DNA from 3 places in the Shewanella alkalitolerans genome. Region 2 is predicted to be linked to each of the others. Evidence: predicted binding sites of a transcription regulator. Region 2 holds the regulator's gene; each other region holds the start of a gene.
The links. Region 2 encodes ArgR, which controls arginine synthesis, uptake and breakdown. Its sites were predicted from a motif close to ANTGAATANNTATTCANT; they were not measured.
Positions count from the first base shown of each region.

Region 1: the regulator ArgR is predicted to act here: its motif matches at 1,371-1,388, upstream of argA (amino-acid N-acetyltransferase).
Region 3: the regulator ArgR is predicted to act here: its motif matches at 2,354-2,371, upstream of argC (N-acetyl-gamma-glutamyl-phosphate reductase).

Region 1 covers NZ_CP080422.1:4,125,645-4,129,363, forward strand. Annotated here, with positions in the region: gene argA (amino-acid N-acetyltransferase) at 1-1,307, opposite strand, end outside; gene rpmG (50S ribosomal protein L33) at 1,632-1,805, opposite strand; gene rpmB (50S ribosomal protein L28) at 1,812-2,048, opposite strand; gene radC (RadC family protein) at 2,172-2,849, opposite strand; gene coaBC (bifunctional phosphopantothenoylcysteine decarboxylase/phosphopantothenate--cysteine ligase CoaBC) at 2,985-3,719, shown strand, end outside.
Region 2 covers NZ_CP080422.1:983,754-987,472, forward strand. Annotated here, with positions in the region: gene K0J45_RS04395 (ABC transporter ATP-binding protein) at 1-362, shown strand, start outside; gene K0J45_RS04400 (Dyp-type peroxidase) at 549-1,493, shown strand; gene K0J45_RS04405 (cupin domain-containing protein) at 1,650-2,108, opposite strand; gene argR (transcriptional regulator ArgR) at 2,304-2,774, opposite strand; gene mdh (malate dehydrogenase) at 3,082-3,719, shown strand, end outside.
Region 3 covers NZ_CP080422.1:213,013-216,731, forward strand. Annotated here, with positions in the region: gene ppc (phosphoenolpyruvate carboxylase) at 1-1,051, opposite strand, end outside; gene argE (acetylornithine deacetylase) at 1,169-2,326, opposite strand; gene argC (N-acetyl-gamma-glutamyl-phosphate reductase) at 2,604-3,584, shown strand; gene argB (acetylglutamate kinase) at 3,613-3,719, shown strand, end outside.

The sequences.
Region 1 (3,719 bases), 1.4 Mb from region 2:
GCGAGAATCTTCGACTTGCGCTGGTAGTTATACAGCTGCTTCTTCTTGTTTGGCAGGGCATCGACCTCGACGATCTGAAAGCCATGCTCGAGGAACCAGTGAATGCTACGGGTCGTCAGCGCAAACAGGCGAGCATAACCACGCACCTTGGCCTGACCTATGATGTTCTTCAGCAAGATGCTGCCACGGTCGGCATCACGATAATCAGGATGCACCACCAGGCAGGCAAACTCTCCGGCGTTGTCCTCCTCGAAGGGATAGAGGGCCGCACAGCCGATCACCAAGCCATCACGCTCGATCAGCATAAACTGCTCTATCTCCATCTCCAGCTGCTCACGGGAGCGGCGCACCAAGACCCCTGCTTGCTCCAGCGGACGGATGAGATCCAAGACACCACCGATATCGGCAATGGTGGCTCTGCGCAGGCGCTCGGCGCTCTCGGTCACTATCTGGGTACCGATACCGTCGCGGGAGAACAGCTCCTGCAGCAGGGCGCCATCATCGAGATAGCTGACGAAGTGGCAGCGGGCCACGCCATTACGGCATGCATCTATGCTGGCCTGTAAGAAGGCCCGTGTGCCCACACACCAGTTGTCTTCATCGGTCAGCTCAGACAAGATGCGCTGGGCATCGGTCGGCATCAGCTCGGCAATCACCTCGCCGTTACTGTCGAGTATCCCCTCCTTGGCACTGAAGCCTATCATCTTATCGGCCTTGAGCTTCACCGCGATCTGGGTCGCGACCTCTTCGGCGGTCAGGTTAAAACACTCGCCGGTCACAGAGGCCGCCACAGGTCCCAGGAGCACTATGCCGTGGTTGTCCAGCTGACGTCTGAGGCCCGCCACGTCGATACGTCTCACCTTGCCACTCAAGCAGTAGTCGACGCCGTTATCGACCCCTAAGGGCTGGGCTATCACGAAGTTACCGCTGACCACGTTGATCTGCGCCCCTTGCATCGGGGTATTGCTCAGGCTCATCGACAGACGTGCGGTGATGTCCAGCTGCAGACCGCCCACAACCTGTTTGATCACCCTAAAGGACTCTTCATCGCTGATGCGCACCCCGTTGTAATACTCAGGGGAGAGATTATGCGCGGCCAAGGCCTCATCGATTTGCGGCCTGGCGCCATGCACCAGAACTATCTTGATCCCCAGGCTGTGAAGCAGGGCAATATCGTTGATGATGGAGCGAAACTGACTCTGCGCCAGCGCCTCACCGCCCAACATGACCACAAATGTCTTGCCCCTATGTGCATTCACATAGGAAGCAGAATGACGAAACCCCTCGACTAACTCAGTAGTGCGCACCCGCGTAACCTCAACAATAAATATGTGACAATATCGCCACCTGGCGAATAACAAGCCGATTTTATTGCATTTAAATTCACATTAAAAGCATTTGTTGTCATCGAAAGCGATATTTTTTCATCACAAAGAGACAATCTGATTAAGCATAGCAGAACAGATTAAGATCAGAGGCTTAGGTAAAGGCCGGAATCCGTCGGCGCGCAGGGTTATCACCTGGGAACTTATCTAAAAAATAGAAATGAGCTGGCCAACGCCATGGGGAAATTTAGGGCAAAAAAAAGCCCCTGCAATGAGGGGCTTTTTCCAAAAAACGTGAATCAAGAATTACTTGATTTTCGCTTCTTTGTAGATAACGTGCTGACGGATAACGGGATCAAATTTCTTGATCTCCATCTTTTCAGGCATGTTACGCTTGTTTTTCTCAGTCGTGTAGAAGTGACCTGTTTTAGCGCTAGAAACTAGCTTGATCTTCTCACGGTTACCTTTAGCTTTAGCCATGGCTTATTACACCTTCTCGCCGCGGGCACGAAGTTCAGCAACAACAACTTCGATACCTTTCTTATCGATAATACGCATACCTTTAGTAGATACACGTAGCTGTACGAAACGCTTTTCGTCTTCTAACCAGAAACGGTGGTTCTGTAGGTTAGGTAAAAAACGACGACGAGTCGCGTTCTTAGCGTGCGAACGGTTGTTACCAACCATCGGCTTCTTGCCAGTAACTTGGCATACTCTTGACATGTCAATCTTCTCCAAAAACAATTTAACGCTCGAGCATTAATGTACCTCGAATATGGCCGTCGCCCGAGGCACACAAAGAGGGCGCATTTTATACAGGATCTAAAATCAAAGATCAAGGGATATTCAATCTATCCATCCCCTCTCTGCAAACGAAACTATCTCACGATCGCCTACAACCATATGGTCTAGCAGCGAAACATCTATAGTCGCCAACGCGTATTTCAATCGCTCAGTAATTCGCCGATCAGCATGACTGGGCTCAGCCACCCCGGAGGGATGGTTGTGGCACACAATTACCGCTGCGGCTTTTTTCTCAAGCACTAGGCTTACCACTTCTCGTGGATAAACCGAGGCTGAATCTATGGTGCCACGGAACAATTCGACGAACTGAATCACCCTATGCTGGCTATCGAGCAATAAGATGGCAAACACTTCGTAGGCACGATCCGCCAATTGTCTCATTAAATAGTCCCGAGTTAAATCAGGATCTGACAAAATCTTTCCTCTTTGTAGATTTTCTTGCGCGATCCGCTTGCTTAACTCGATGGCAGCCTGCAATTGAGCATACTTTACTGGGCCGATCCCCTGAATATCACACAGCTCACTCAAGGAGGCGCTAAACAGCGCTCTGAGGCCACCGAAGTGGGTTAACATGACTCTGGCCAGGGACACGGCGCTTTGTCCCTTGAGGCCGTTTCTGAGCAGCACCGCCAGCAACTCGGCATCGGAGAGCTGAGCGACACCACTGCGCAGCAGTTTTTCTCTGGGCCCCTCTCCCTGAGGCCAATCTTTGATTGCCATAAACACTCCTTGTCTCGGCGCCATCTGCACACCTAGGCTTTAGAGTATGGTCTAGTTTTTAAAAACTTGTATCCTCAACCTCAGCAGGATTGTGGTATGGTTAGCGGGCAAAATTAAACGCGATTAGTGATCAACATGAGTCTAACCAATAAAAAGATATTGCTGGGAATTGGCGGCGGCATTGCTGCCTATAAGTCTGCCGATCTGGTCCGCCGCCTGAAAGAACGCGGCGCCGATGTGCGTGTCGTCATGAGCCAAAGCGCGCAGGAATTTATCACGCCGCTGACCCTGCAGGCACTGTCGGGCCATCCCATTGCCACCGACCTGTTAGACCCGGCGGCCGAAGCCGCCATGGGGCATATCGAACTCGCCCGCTGGGCCGACTTAGTGTTGATAGCCCCGGCAACCGCCAACCTGATCGCCCGCATTAATGCCGGCATGGCCGATGAGTTGATCACCACCACCTGCCTGGCCACAGAAGCGCCAGTGGTGCTCTGCCCGGCGATGAATCAGCAGATGTATCGCAACGTCGCCACCCAGGACAATCTGGATAACCTGAGAAAGCGCGGCCTCACCATCTGGGGACCTGCTTCGGGTAGTCAGGCCTGCGGCGAAGTCGGCCCAGGCCGCATGGAAGAGCCCCTGGTGATCGCCGAGCGCGTCGAACACTTCTTTGCGCCAAAGCTGCTTCAGGGAATATCGATACTGCTGACGGCGGGCCCGACCCGCGAGGCGATCGATCCCGTGCGTTACATCTCTAACCACAGCTCGGGCAAGATGGGCTTTGCCCTGGCACGCGCGGCGGCCGAGATGGGCGCTAAGGTGACGCTGGTCTCCGGCCCGGTCAATCTTGAGACGCCGATGAATGTC
Region 2 (3,719 bases):
TCTACGCCGAGCCAACGGATAAGTATGTGGCGGAATTCCTCGGTCAGGTGAACTATCTTAGCTGTGAGGTGAAAGATAGGGCCCGATTACAGACCCTGCTGGGTGAGGTACAAAGCAGCAGTGATTTGGCCAAAGCGGCCGGATATCGCGGCGAGCTCCTGCTGCGTCCGGAGCAGCTGCAGATGGCAGAAGATGAGCAAGGTGAGGGCACTATAATAGCGCGGCGCTTCCTCGGTAATCTGTGCCACTACAGCATCTTGATTGGCGAGGAGATATTGGCGGTGCGCTCGCCCCTGCACCATTTTAGCCCTGGGCAGAAGGTTGGCCTGTCGGTGACGCCTCATCCGGCGGTGCTCTTCTAAGCTGGCCTATGTAACACTTTTGTGAAGGGCATTTGCGTCTGGCTATGGTTGCCAACTTAAAAAAAAGTTAATCTAGCCGGTAAATGACGTTTCGCTTTAACGGTTTGTGGGTTGTGTAATACTAATTATCGCTAAAGTTTCGGATAATAACGCCGAAATTGAGACTGACGAAAGGTAGGTTTATTTATGGATAGTCTGGTTATGCCACGTGAACAGCTGGGTGTGTGTGCCGAAGGAAATTTACATAGCGTGTATCTGATGTTCAACGCCAACGACGGCGTCGAGTCTCAGCTGCGTCCCTGCGTCGCCAATGTCGCTCAGTATATCTATGAATTGGCCGACCAGTATGCCGACAGCGCCTTCAACGGTTTCGTGGCCATAGGTGCCAACTACTGGGATAGCCTGTATCCAGGACGTCGTCCTTCACAGCTCAAGCCTTTCCCGGCCATGCATGCCGACAACCGCGATGCACCGGCCCATGAGTATGATCTCTTCGTGCATCTGCGCTGCGATCGTTACGACATCTTGCACCTAGTAGCCAACGAGGTGTGTCAGATGTTTGAAGATTTGGTTGAGTTGGTGGATGAGGAGAGGGGATTCCAGTTTATGGATACCCGGGATCTAACCGGATTTGTCGACGGCACAGAGAACCCTAAGGGGCGTCATCGTCAGGATGTGGCCTTGGTGGGCGACGAAGACGAGTATTTCCGTGGTGGCAGCTATATTCATGTGCAGAAGTTTGCCCATAACCTCAGTAAGTGGAACCGTCTGCCGCAGAAGAAGCAGGAAGATATCATAGGCCGTACCAAGATAGACAATATCGAGTATGCCTCTGAGGACAAGCCGCTTACCAGCCACATCAAGCGGGTCAATCTGAAGGATGCCGACGGTAAGTCGATGGAGATCCTGCGCCAGAGTATGCCTTACGGGTCGATGAAGGAGCAGGGGCTGATGTTTATCTCCGTCTGTCGCAACTCGGTACATTTTGAGAAGATGCTGAGCAGCATGGTCCATGGCGACGGCGAGGGGAACCATGATCACCTGATGCACTTTACCCAGGCACTGACCGGCTCGGCATTCTTTGCCCCATCGCTTGATTTCATGGAGCGAGAGGCAGAATTCGAGGATTAGAGTTCGAGGATTAAGGCATAGCGGTTCTCTTGAACAGTCGCTTAATATGAGTCTCTCAATCTGAATTCCTCAAAGTGACCAGCGTCTAGTAGCTAGACTCTAACCCAATAAAAACACACCCTAAGGTGTGTTTTTTTGTGCCCGCTTAACGGTGACTTAACGGTCGGGGTCCCAGTAGTTGGTAGGGCGCTTGGCATAGATCTCGTCGATGGAGCGCACCTGCACCTTATTATGCTCCGGGTACACCACCACATCGTGGGGATCGCGATTGCCCAGCACCAGAAACAGGAAGTCGGCGTCGGATTCGTTTTTCAGGGTATGGGCGATGCCTGAGTTGGCGGTAAAACAGATATAGTCGCCCTGCTTAAAGGGGTGAGGCTCGCCGTCGATATACAGGGTGGCTTCGCCCTGCAGCGCGTAGAGGTGTTCCTCTTCCTTGGTGTGATAGTGGGCGACGGAGGAGAGCTTGCCGGGTTCCAGTCGCTCCATGGTGACACCGATCTGCTGACAACCGGCGGCGTCGCCGATATGTTTCTGATGACTGGCGTATCGATCTGAGTGTTGCCAAGATTCCCAGCAAAGGTTGTCGATATTGATTATCTTATTGTTATTCATCTCGGGTCCTTAACCATCGGGTGACAGAGGGGATGGTTTGGACTCAGTGTATCCTATCAGATATACAGTATTCAATTTGAGCGTGATTAAACCTAGGTAAAACCAAGTCAAAACTTAGATAAAAAAACACCCTTTGCCCAAACAGGCTAAAGGATGTCTCTCGGGGGATGGCCTAGGCTATCTTTGCGAAGCGGACTAATCGGCGTAGTTAAACAGCGACTTGACCGTCTCGAGCGTCTTGTCCACTTCCTGAATGTTGGAAGGGCAGATGAAGATGGTATCGTCACCGGCGATGGTGCCCAGTATGCCCTCAGGCTTACCTATAGAGTCCAGCAGTCTGGCGATCAGCTGGGCTGCGCCTGGGCTGGTTCTGACCACTATCATAGATTGATTATGGTCGACATCCAGCACTAAGTTTTTCAGTGGGCTGCCGGCCGTCGGGACCCCAAGCTCGGCGGGCAGGCAGTAGACCATCTCCTGCTTGGCGTTGCGGGTGCGCACGGCGCCAAACTTGCTCAGCATGCGTGAGACTTTGGATTGGTTAATGTTGTTGAAGCCCTCGGACTGCAGGGCGTTTACTATCTCGCTCTGGGAGCCAAAACGCTCCTCCTTCAAGATAGCCTTAAAGGTTTTTACAAGTTCGTCTTGATTTTTATTGGCTTGCATATCGAATTATTCTTATATTCAAAAAACTGGGTTATTTTGAATATTTTTGCGCCATTAGTCAAGCGTTATTCGGATTGTGTGAATAAAAATTCAGGTTTGCGGGGTGGTTGGAGCGCTAAGGGGTCGCAGGCAAGGCCGGGCAGTATATCCTAAATGGGCTGTAAATGGCAGTTGGCTGGGAGAAATTGAAATTATCTGGCCACACGACTAAGGGATAATTGAATTTTTACCGTGATTCCAGTAATGTTGCGCCATCGGTAAATCTAGATCTATATCACATAATATCCAAGAATTAACGGAGATAACTATGAAAGTTGCTGTACTTGGTGCCGCCGGTGGTATTGGCCAGGCTCTTGCCCTACTACTCAAAACTCAACTGCCTGCCGGTTCAAAACTATCCCTTTATGATATCGCGCCAGTCACTCCTGGTGTTGCCGTTGACCTAAGCCACATCCCGACTGCTGTAGAGGTGAAGGGTTTTGCGGGTGAAGATCCAACGCCAGCGCTGGAAGGTGCCGACGTGGTACTGATCTCTGCCGGTGTTGCACGTAAGCCTGGCATGGATCGTTCAGATCTATTCAACATCAACGCGGGTATCGTGAGAAACCTGGTTGAGAAGTGTGCCGCAACTTGTCCTAAGGCGCTGATCGGTATCATCACTAACCCAGTTAACACTACTGTCGCTATCGCTGCAGAAGTACTGAAGGCTGCCGGTGTATACGACAAGAACCGTCTGTTCGGTGTAACTACCCTTGACGTTATCCGCTCTGAAACTTTCGTTGCCGAAGCGAAAGGTCTGAACGTTGCCGACGTTAAAGTGAATGTTATCGGTGGACACAGCGGTGTGACTATTCTGCCACTACTGTCTCAAATCGAAGGCGTAAGCTTCTCTGATGAAGAAGTGGCTGCACTGACGACTCGTATCCAGAACGCGGGTACCGAAGT
Region 3 (3,719 bases), 770 kb from region 2:
GGTCATCCTCATGCCAGATAAGGCTATCGAGATCCACCTCGGGTGAATGCCCCTCGAGGCGGGCATTTAGGTAATCTATGGTGTCACGTAGCTTCTGCCTTAGCTCCCGTAGCACCACGCGGTATGGCTCGTGGCTGTTGTCTGTAAGGGCCAGCAGTTCTTCGTTGGCCTCCTCCATCGACAGCTCGTTGACCAGCAAGACCACATCCTTGAGATAGAGGCGCGCCGCGGTGTGGCGGTTGCGATCCAATACTTCCTGGGTGACCTTGGCGGTGACGAAGGGGTTGCCGTCGCGATCGCCGCCCATCCAGCTGGAGAAGCGAATTGGCGCTATGTCGCTGGGTAGCTGTTTGCCGGTGCGCTCTTCGACCTGCTCGTTGAGCTGGCGCAGAAAGTCGGGAATGGCTTGCCAGAGTGAGGCTTCTATGGTGCTCAGTCCCCAGCGGGCTTCGTCCACAGGTGTTGGGCGCTCGTGGCGTATCTCGTTGGTGTGCCAGATCTGGGCGATAAGCTGTCTGAGTCTGAGGTGATTCTGTTTCTTCTCGCGCTCGGTGAGCTGCGGGTTTTCCATGGTGGCGAGACAATCGACCACGGCGGAGTATTTCTGGATCAGGGTGCGACGGGAGATCTCGGTCGGGTGCGCCGTAAGCACAAGGTCGATATCCAGTGTCTGCAGACATTCGAGCATCTTATCTTGGTCAATGCGCCCATTTAGCATGCGCCCCAGGAGCTGATCCACAGGATCGGGCACGCAGACCAGCTCGTCGCAGTTGCGGCTGATGGTATGGAACTGCTCGGCAATATTGGCCAGGTTGAGAAACTGGTTGAAGGCCTTGGCAAATGGTACCAACTCTTCGTCGGGTAAGGCGGCCAGTAGGGTAAGCATCTGTTCCCTGGCGGTATCGTTGCCTTGGCGTGAGCTCTTGGCCAGGTGTCTGATCTGTTCAATCTTATCTAAAAAGGGCTCGTCCATGTGTGTGCGAATAGTATCGCCTAATATTTGGCCTAATGTGCCCACATTGGATCGCAGCGACGCGTACATATCTGTCATAAATGCTCCATACCCACGAGTTAATCAATCACCATACCTAGGCTATCAGGTTTAGGTCAATACGGCATATCTTCATATCGTATGCTTATGTGTTCTATATCACCTTGCATGAATTTTTTATGGCGCCTTTATGCAGGCGTGGTAAATCAACTGTTTTAGCAGGTCGACGGTTTTGTTGATGTAGGCAGTGTCCAGGTACTCATCTGGTTGATGTGCCTGCTCTATGCTGCCAGGTCCCCAGACCAAGGTTTGACAGCCCAGCTGCTGAATATAGGGGGCCTCGGTGGCATAGTTGACTACCTCGGGGGCCTGATTCGACAGCTGGGCGACCAGCTGTGACCATTGGGCGTCTGCCTGTCCCGCGAAGGGCTGGGAGCCGGGATAGAGCTGGCTTATGCTGATGGCGCCAGGATAGCGGTGACTCAGTTCGGCCAGATATTGGGTCAGTAGTTGCTCCAAGACCTCTAACGGCAGGCCGGGCAGGGGGCGGATATCCAGGTGCAGATCGCAGCAGCCGCAGATGCGGTTGGCGGCGTCGCCGCCGTGAATATGGCCAAAGTTCATGGTGGGATAGGGCACGCTGAAGGCCTCTTCGCGGTAGTGCTCCGCCAGGTGTTGTCTCAGCTTGAGGAGCTGGCCGATCACCTGATGCATGATCTCTATGGCGTTGAGTCCCTTGGCCGGATCCGAAGAGTGACCGCTGCGCCCCGTGATGCGGATGCCCTGGGCCAAGTGTCCCTTATGCATGTAGACAGGCTTTAGACCAGTGGGCTCGCCTATGAGTGCATACTCTGGTGCGATGGCCTTAGATTGGGCGAAGGCCTTGGCGCCATTCATCGTGGTTTCTTCATCGGCGCTGGCGAGTATGTAGAGCGGCCGCACGAAATCTTGGGTCGGCATCTGGCGCACCGCCTCTATGACCAGGGCGAAGAAACCCTTCATATCGCAGCTGCCTAGTCCGTACCAGCGGTCATCCTTCTCGGTCAGGGTAAAGGGATCCTGACTCCAGCGTCCCTCGTCGAAAGGAACCGTATCCGTATGTCCCGCCAGCAGCAGTCCACCGCGTCCCTGGCCGATCTTTGCCAACAGGTTGTGTTTACCACGGGTGTCGGGGACGGCCTGCATCTGGCAGTCGAAGCCCAGATCGGTGAGCCACTGGCTCAGCAGGGTCACCACACCTTGGTTGCTCATGTCGAGTTCGGCTTCGAGGGCGCTGATGGACGGCATGGCGATCAGCTCGCGGAAAGATTGCTTGATATCGGGAAAGGTTTTCATCATTTGACTCAATTCACCAATTTAATTTAAAAATATCTATTCAATATTATTGCATAATTAGTTTGTTGTGTTAGTCTATCAAACAGCTAAAACGAGCGCCATTATTAAAGGCTTAACTTAGAGATAAAAAATGAACAATTTCTTCTTACTTTTTGCATATAAGGTTAGCTGTAATCACTTCCTGCGACGATAATCTTGTCATATTGGTATCTATACCAGGGCTTAAGCAGTGCCCCTCTCTTTTTTTACCGTTAACACATTATAGAAGTCATAAAGTATGAAAAGCATAGCGATAATTGGCGCCAGTGGTTACACAGGTGCTCAGGTTACTTCACTGATCAAGGCCGATGATCAGCTTAAGATTCAAGGCCTCTATGTTTCTGAAAACAGTCTTGATAAGGGCAAAACTCTGGCTAGCCTGTATCCGGTATACAGCCATATCGATCTCAGCCTGGCACCGCTAACAGAGCAGGCCAAGCAGACCATAGTCGATGAGGCCGATGCCGTGGTGTTGGCGACCGACCATGGTGTGAGCCTGCACCTGGCGGCCTGGTTCTATCAGGCGGGTCTGGCGGTGTTCGACCTTTCCGGCGCCTACCGTTTTTCTGATAGCGAACAGTATCCCAAATGGTACGGTTTCGAGCATATCTACCCAGAGGTGTTGGCCGAGGCCGTCTATGGTCTGGCGGAGTGGAACGCCGAGGCGATTGCCGCCAGCAAGATGATTGCCGTGCCAGGGTGTTATCCCACGGCCTCACTGACGGCACTGAAACCCCTGAAAGATCTGATGACAGACAGCCTGCCGGTGATCAATGCCGTCAGTGGCGTAACAGGTGCCGGCAGAAAGGCGCAGCTGCACACCAGCTTCTGCGAGGTGAGCCTGACGCCCTACGGTGTCCTGGGCCATAGACATCAACCCGAGATCGCGACTCAGCTGGGGCAGCAGGTGATCTTCACTCCTCATCTGGGCAACTTTAAGCGTGGCATTCTGGCTACCATTACCGTGCAGATGAAGCCCGGCGTGAGCGAAGCCGATATTGCCAAAGCCTATGAGGTGTATGAGTCGGCACCTCTGGTGAATGTGTACCATAATCAATTTCCTAAGGTTGACGACGTGGTGCATACCCCTAACTGCCTGCTGGGATGGAAGTACGATCCCCTCAATGGCTATCTGGTGGTGGCGAGCGCTATCGACAACCTGATGAAAGGTGCGGCCAGTCAGGCGCATCAATGCATAAAGATTCATTTTAATTATTAATATTGTCACCTGTGAGAGAGAAGTAGCTATGTCGGCAAATAAGAAAACCTTAGTGCTTAAAGTGGGTGGCGCCCTAATGCAGTGTGAGATGGGGCTGGCGCGCCTGATGGCAAGCGCGGCCAACATCATCAAGTC